2 regions of the Candidatus Thalassolituus haligoni genome follow, and region 2 is predicted to be linked to the other one. Evidence: predicted binding sites of a transcription regulator. Region 2 holds the regulator's gene; the other holds the start of a gene.

The links. Region 2 encodes sigma-54, which starts transcription at its own class of promoters, with help from an activator protein. Its sites were predicted from a motif close to TGGCACNNNNNTTGCTNT; they were not measured.
Region 1: a site for sigma-54 is predicted at 1,431-1,448, ahead of SOJ49_RS17760 (phenol hydroxylase subunit). Genes of this name have one in related genera too.

What each region holds. Positions count from the first base shown of each region.
Region 1 covers NZ_CP139482.1:3,922,036-3,926,089, reverse strand. Annotated here, with positions in the region: gene SOJ49_RS17765 (sigma 54-interacting transcriptional regulator) at 1-1,204, opposite strand, end outside; gene SOJ49_RS17760 (phenol hydroxylase subunit) at 1,507-1,797, shown strand; gene SOJ49_RS17755 (aromatic/alkene monooxygenase hydroxylase subunit beta) at 1,951-2,937, shown strand; gene SOJ49_RS17750 (MmoB/DmpM family protein) at 2,949-3,218, shown strand; gene SOJ49_RS17745 (aromatic/alkene/methane monooxygenase hydroxylase/oxygenase subunit alpha) at 3,271-4,054, shown strand, end outside.
Region 2 covers NZ_CP139482.1:810,044-814,097, forward strand. Annotated here, with positions in the region: gene rapZ (RNase adapter RapZ) at 1-370, opposite strand, end outside; gene ptsN (PTS IIA-like nitrogen regulatory protein PtsN) at 397-855, opposite strand; gene hpf (ribosome hibernation-promoting factor, HPF/YfiA family) at 859-1,161, opposite strand; gene SOJ49_RS03645 (RNA polymerase factor sigma-54) at 1,213-2,703, opposite strand; gene lptB (LPS export ABC transporter ATP-binding protein) at 2,833-3,558, opposite strand; gene lptA (lipopolysaccharide transport periplasmic protein LptA) at 3,555-4,054, opposite strand, start outside.

The sequences.
Region 1 (4,054 bases), 1.3 Mb from region 2:
ACAGGTCAGCCCGGAAGCGACCTTCCTTGACGGCTTTTTCCAGATCTTCGTTGGTGGCTGCGACCACTCGGACATCAATGGCGCGGGTCTGGTTATCGCCGACCCGCTCCAGTTCACTTTCCTGCAAAACCCGTAACAAGGTTGCCTGGGCGCGAGGGGAGAGTTCGATGACTTCGTCGAGAAAAATAGTGCCACCGTTGGCCCGCTCAAAACGGCCTTCACGGCTGACGGTCGCCCCGGTAAATGCGCCTTTTTCGACTCCGAACAATTCCGCCTCGATCAGATCCGGTGGAATACAGGCGCAGTTGACGGCGATAAACGCTTTATTGGCCCGATCGCTGGCGTTATGCAGCCCGCGCGCGACAACCTCTTTGCCGACGCCGGTTTCTCCCTGTAATAACACCGTGGCCCGACTCTGGCTGGCTTTGCGAATCAGCTGACACACCTGCATAAAGGCTTCCGATTGACCGACTGAATTGGTCAGCAGATCGTCATCCAGTGCACCCTGGCGGAAGCTGGCTTTCAGATGACAGACCTGTTGTTGCAGCGAGAACAGCTCATCGGCGAGGTGGTCGGGTGTCATCAACCGCTGCATGGCTTCACGGTCTTCCCACTGTTCTGCCGGTTTGCCGACAATTGAACAGTGTTCATGTCCCATGCCCCGACACTGCACTTCCTTGTACAAAATGGGCATGCCCAGAAAGGCCGACGTATAACCACTGGCGTACCCCAGCAGCGTCCAACACACCGGTGAGTCAGACAGCTCATGCTTGGCCAGATACTGATCCGCCTCATACGAGCCGTGCCAGTCGAACTCACCATAAAAATGATGGATCGACGGATCCAGCTGCACTTTTTTGGCGACCACCAGTGCAATACCTTCGATGGCATGGAGCTGAACCCCGGCCATAAACCCCTGTTCCAGAGACATATGGCTGCGTATTTTGTGGGCGACTTCGGCATCTCGCTGGCCTGACTGGTAGCCAAAACGCATGAGAAACCCCCGCGCCCGTTCCATCCCCATGGACGTCACCAGCTCCTCCCGCAGAATGCCCATATCACTGGCATGAATCAGCAGCATGCGGGCTTCCTGCAGCCATATTTCGCCTTTTTCATGGCAAAAGCGGATTTGGGAAATCAGATCTTTGGCATCCGGTACTTCGGGTGGCTGCACGTTATTTGATGTCGCTGATGAAGTTGTCATAGGTATCTTTTTATTGTTTTGGAATTGCCGTCGACGGTCATATGCGATGTAGCAGGTTCTGTTTTTGCTGCATCGGAATCGAATCGGTTAATTATATCAGTTACCGCCGCAACGCATGACCTGATCATATCATGAGGCTATTTCGGTCGCCTGATGAATTGCTCAGGTACGGAGGGTTATATCGGCGATATAGCCCCTGTTCTGGCCTGAAATGTAGCGTTGTTTGTGGCATACGTCTTGCTGATATACCTGGGTACAGAAGATCACTGGTTAGCTAAAAATAATAAACAGGTTATTTCAGTATGCATGAACTCAAATATGAATCCTCAAACACCCATTTTAATGAAGCAACTCGCTATATCCGTGTGCGTAGCCCGGAAGGTGCCCGCTTTGTTGAATTCGATTTTGCTATTGGAGATCCGACCCTGTTTGTCGAACTTATTATGCCGCCAGCGGTATTTGAGACCTTTTGTCGCGCCAATAACGTCATCGAAATGACCGAAGCACAAAAGCAGACAGTGGATGCTGAAACGGCGAAATGGCGCTACGGCGAAGATACGCTGATGGCTGATAACCATTCCCGAACCCACTAGCAGCTATTGAATATTCGCCTGCGTTGGCATCACTGGGTGAAAAGCGATCAGAAAATGCACAGTTAATCGCCATACATACATGTCGCGTATCTGGCCATTTTTACCAGTAGCTACTGACTCTGAAAACAACAACAACCAATCAGGACGTCAATTATGACTGTAGAAATCAAAACCTCGACGCTGGAGCCGGTGCGCCAGACCTTCGCCAATCTGGAACGTCGCTTTGGCGACAAGCCAGCCTCCCGTTACCAGGAAGCCACTTACGATCTTCAGGCTGAAATCAACTTTCACTACCGTCCGTTATGGCAGCCAGACAAAGAACTGAACGACCGTTCGAGAACGGCTGTGGCCATGGCCGACTGGTACGACCTGAAAGACCCACGCCAGTTCTATTACGGCACCTACGTACAGCAACGCGCCAAAATGCAGGAGCAAGCCGAGAACAACTACAGCTTTTTTGAAAAGCGCGGCTTGCCAGAACACCTGTCGGACGCAGTCAAGGCCAGTCTGGTTCGACATCTGATTCCGCTGCGCCATGTCGAACACACCGCCAACCTTAACAACGTGTATGGCTGCTCCATCGGTTTTGGTACATCCATAACCCAGGCGCTGCTGTTTAACGGTATGGATCGTTTGGGCATTGCCCAGTACCTGTCGCGGATTGGCCTGATTCTGGATGGTAATAGCGGTGACCTGCTTACGCAGGCCAAGCAACTCTGGATGCAAGACCCCATCTGGCAAGGCATGCGTGCCCTGTGTGAAAAAACCCTGACGGTACAGGACTGGTTCGAAACCTTTATTGCCCAGGATCTGGTGATCGACACCTTGGTCTTCGAGCTGTTTTACGTGCAGTACGATCAATGGCTGAACGCCAATGGCGCGCAGGACGTCGGCATGTTGACCGAATTTATGCGTGAGTGGAATCGTGACAACAGTCGCTGGATCGACAGCGTACTCAAGACCGCCGTAGCAGAATCCGACGCCAACAAGGCACTGATAGGCCAGTGGCTGAACGACTGGCGTGGCCGCGTCGCCGAAGCGCTGGCTCCAGTGGCGCAGGAGCTCTGTGGTGGTACGGCATCACTGGAAGATGCCTTGCTGGCACTGGATAAACGTACCGCCAAACTCGGCCTGTCCTGAAGGGGAACCCCATGTCCAAAGTGTATTTGATCCTGCAAGACAACGACGTCTCACGCTATATCGTCGAAGCGGTAGAAGAAGATAACCCAGAAGTCACGGTGATCTACCAGCCCGCCATGATCCGCATGGAGCAGGAGAACCTTATGGTGGTGAAGCGGGAAACCGTAGAAGAAAAACTCGGCCGTGATTGGGACGTGCAGGAACTGCATCTGAACCTGATTTCCCTGGGTGGCAACGTGGATGAGGATGAAGACCGGCTTGAGCTGAGCTGGGTGCTTTGAAAGCCGTCTGCCCCCGACGCCTGACCCAACAAAAATAACAAGGAGCCACATCATGGCTGTAAAAAAACTGAATTTGAAAGACAAATACAAGTTACTGACTCGCGATCTTGACTGGGAATTCTCCTACGAAGATCGCAAGCAGGCCTTTCCTTACGAAGATTTTGAGGGCATCAAGATCAACGACTGGTCGAAGTGGGAAGACCCTTTCCGTTTGACCATGGACGCTTACTGGAAATACCAGGCCGAGAAAGAAAAGAAGCTCTACGCCATTTTTGATGCATCGGCACAGAATAACGGTCACCTGAACGTCTCTGACCCCCGTTATATGAATGCCATCAAATTGTTCCTGACCGGTATTTCACCGCTGGAATATCAGGCTTTTCAGGGCTTTGCCCATGTTGGCCGCCAGTTTGGCGGCGTCGGTGCCCGCGTGGCTTGTCAGATGCAGTCCATCGACGAACTGCGACACGTACAGACCCAGATACATGCCATGAGTCAGTACAACAAGTTCTTTGATGGTTTCCAGGACTGGAGCCATATGCACGACCGGGTCTGGTATCTGTCGGTGCCAAAATCCTTCTTTGATGATGCCCGCACGGCAGGCCCGTTCGAGTTCCTGGTAGCGATCAGCTTCAGCTTTGAGTACGTACTCACCAACCTGGTATTTGTACCCTTTATGTCGGGCGCGGCACACAACGGCGATATGGCGACGGTGACGTTCGGCTTTTCGGCCCAGTCCGACGAAGCCCGCCATATGACCCTGGGTCTGGAAGTGATCAAGTTCCTGCTGGAACAGGACGAAGCCAACGTACCCATCGTGCAGAAGTGGATTGACA
Region 2 (4,054 bases):
CGGTTTCGCGCTCAATGGCTTCCGCCAGGGAAATATTGTCATTGGTGAGCGGATGCTTGCGCCGGGTTGAACTGAAGCGTTGTAACAGGACTTCTTCGGTGGCATCAAGAAAAACGATGTCGACCTGGCGATACTGCTCCGGCAAGCGGGTCAGCACCTGGGTCAGTTGCTCTATGGCATCGGGCAGGTTACGAACGTCAACACTGACAGCAACGTTGGCGCGTTTTTCTGCACTGTAGGGCAGGCCTGCGAGTGCTGGCAGTAAATCGACCGGTAGATTATCGATGCAATAAAACCCGAGGTCTTCAAGCACCGCCAGTGCGCTGGATTTACCTGAGCCTGAACGGCCACTGATCACAACCAGACGCATGTACTGTCTCCGTGTTTTGGGCAAGGTCAGTTGTCGGCCAGCGCCCGTTGATACAGTTCCTGGTCGCTGCTCGCACTGCGTAATAGGTGGCGATATTGGCTCTGGCTGAAATTTTCTGCCAGGGTTGCCAGTATTTTCAGGTGGTCGTCTGTTGCTTCTTCAGGCACCAGCAAGGCAAATACAAGATCGACTGGCTGATGGTCTATGGCATCAAAGTCGATGGCCTCGCGCAGGTGGAGTAATACCCCAACGGCCCGTTCACATTGCCGTAATCGACAGTGAGGGATAGCGATGCCTTCGCCAATGCCGGTACTGCCAAGGCGCTCACGCCCAAGCAGACGTTCAAAAACCTCATCCGATGAGCTGCCATCCACTTCTTCAGCAATCAGCTCTGCCAGAAACTCCAGCAGTTTTTTTTTGCTGGTAATGGCGACATCGGTACGAGTACGTTCAGGCGCAAGAATATCGGCAATCGCTATGCTCATGTGTCAGCCTTGTCCGTGCTGTCGGGCAACCAGTTTTTCTTTGTGTTTCAGCACTTGCCGATCCAGTTTGTCGGCCAGCAAGTCAATGGCAGCGTACATGTCGTCATGGGATGACGTCGCATGAAAATCGGCACCACTGACGTGCAGCGATGCTTCTGCCAGCTGACGGCCTTTTTCAAGGGTCAGGGTAACCTGACCAGAGGTAATGGGTTCGGCATGCCGCTCAAGGCGAACCAGTTTTTCCTTGACGTATTCTTCCATGGCTTCGGTAACTTCGACATGGTGTCCACTGATATTGATGCTCATAAACGGCTCCTTATGGCTCGCTTTAAACCGAACAAGGATCGACGGGGTCGATCAAATCAACTGTTTCCGCTCATTCGATGGCGGAATCATCATTGCCTCACGATATTTGGCCACCGTGCGGCGTGCAACCTGAATTCCCTTGTCTCCGAGGACGACGGCGATCTTGTTGTCACTCAGTGGCTTGCGCGGGTTTTCTTCGCTAATCAGCTTCTTGATCATGGCGCGAATGGCGGTTGATGAACATTCGCCGCCAGCATCGGTACTGACATGGCTGGAGAAAAAGTACTTCAGTTCAAAAATACCACGCGGTGTGTGCATGAATTTTTGCGTCGTTACCCGTGAAATGGTCGACTCGTGCATACCAACGGCATCGGCAATATCATGCAGTACCAGTGGTTTCATAGCTTCTTCGCCCTGCTCAAAAAAGTCGAGCTGATATTCGACAATTTTGGTAGCGACTTTCAGCAGGGTTTCGTTGCGGCTTTGCAGGCTTTTGATAAACCAGCGCGCTTCTTGCAGGTGATCTTTGAGGAAGGCGTTGTCGGCACTGCTGTCTGAGCGGCGCACCAACGAGGCGTAGTCGGAGTTTACCCGCAGTTTGGGGGCAATATCCGGGTTCAGTTCAACGCGCCATTCATCGCGGATGTTACGCACGATCACGTCGGGCACAACGTATTCTGACTGTTCGGAGCTGATTCCGGCTCCTGGTTTGGGATTCAACTCCTTGACCAGGCGTAATACGGCTTTGAGGTCTTCTTCTTTCAGCCGGGTTTTGCGCATCAGCGTGGGGTAGTCTTTACTGCCCAGCAGGGCAATGTAGTCACCGATCACCAGTTTGGCTTCTGCCAGCCAGGGAGTGTCGGCTGGCAGCTGGTTTAACTGCAGGATCAGGCATTCGCGCAGGTCGCGGGCAAAAACACCAGCCGGATCAAACTGTTGCAGGCGTTTGAGTACGGCCTGGACTTCGTCTTCCTCAACCCCAAATTCCGGATCCATGGAACCCAGTACGTCGTCTATGGTGGTGTGGAGGTAGCCGTCGTCGTCGACACCGTCAATCAGCATGGTGGCAATCTCGCGATCGACATCACTCATGGGAGTCAGATTCAGTTGCCATTCCAGATGCCCTTGCAGGTCGTCGGAGGTGGCATGACGGGAGTCGTAGTCAAAGTCGTCGTCGCCGACAGAGCCTGAACCGGAGGAAACGCCAGCGGTAGTCTGGAAGGTATCGTCCCAATTGCTGTCGACCGGCAGGTCATCCGGCATCTTGTCGTCCGACCACTGTTCACCCAGTTCCTGGGTGTCGGTGTCGGTCGCTGTCGCCGTGACGGCGGCTTCTCGCTCCTGATCGCCGTTGGTTTGCTGGGCATCCGTATAGTCGTCGTGCTCGGACTCTTCGAATTCCAGCATGGGATTGGAATCCAGGGCTTCCTGGATTTCCTGTTGCAGATCAAGGGTAGACAATTGCAGCAGTCGAATTGCCTGTTGCAGCTGAGGGGTCATGGTCAGCTGCTGACCCATTTTTAACTGAAGCGATGCTTTCATACAGCGTTATAGTTCATCGGTTGTCGGCATGGTCTGTGCATTATACGCCAGCCTGTGAGGCTGGGAATGCTTTTCATGGTGTCGAAATGAAACAGCGCCGGGCATCATAGCCCTGTAAGCCAGTAAGAATCAAAGACGGAAGTCCTGACCAAGGTAGATGGCCCGAACCTGTTCGTTGGCGAGTACTTCATCGGCGCTGCCTTCGGCAATAATGTGTCCACCGCCTACGATATAGGCTTTTTCACAAATTGCGAGGGTTTCGCGGACGTTGTGATCGGTAATCAGTACGCCAATGCCGCGCGCCTTGAGCTGGCGAATGATGGCCATAATGTCGGATACGGAAATCGGGTCGACACCGGCAAAGGGTTCATCAAGCAAAATAAAGGAGGGTTCGGCGGCCAGTGCCCGGGCAATTTCTACCCGGCGGCGTTCACCGCCGGAGAGTGACATCCCCAGGCTGCTGCGAATGTGCTGGATGTGAAATTCGTCCAGCAGTTGTTCCAGCTGTTGCTGGCGTTGGGGTTTTTTCAGTTCCGTGCGGGTTTCCAGAATGGCCATGATGTTGTCTTCGACGCTGAGCTTGCGGAAGATCGAGGCTTCTTGTGGCAGATAGCCAATGCCTTTCTGGGCACGGCCATGCATGGGCAGGTGACTGATGTCGTCGTCGTCAATTTTGACGCGTCCCTTGTCGGCCTGTACCAGGTTGACAATCATGTAAAAACAGGTGGTTTTACCGGCTCCGTTAGGGCCGAGCAGGCCGACAATTTGTCCGCTGCTGACGGCAAGGGATACGTCTTTGACGACCTCTCGGCCGCTGTAGCTTTTGGCCAGATGTTCCGCCCTGAGCGTTTTCATGGTTGTGCTTCCGTGTCGGGCTGGGGCTGGATAATCACCCGGATACGCTGTTTGTCTTCCGACTCAGCCGTACCATCGGCAGGCGTGTCGGAGCCGCTGGCGGTCACGGTTTCCTGTTCAATGTCGTAGCGAATCAGTTCGCCACTGAAGAGGTTGTTTTCCTGGCGTAATTCGGCATTGCCTTTAAACGCGATTTCCTTGCGGGTGGCGTAAAAATCGATGCGATTGGCGGTTGCCTGAGTGACCGGCTTGTTGCTGCTGACCTGTTGCTGGTAGCGGGCGGGTTGACCTTCGGCGATGGCTTGTTCGAGAATTTTGCCGTTCAGGATCAGTACCAGGCGTTCAGATTCGATTTTCAGAGTACCTTGCGTCAGTACCACATCCCCTTCATAAACGACCATGCCGGTTTTGCGATCGAGTTCGGCGCGGTCGGACTGGATAATCATTTCTTGCTGCCAGTCTTCTGGCAATGCCTCTACCGTGGCAACCAGGGCGC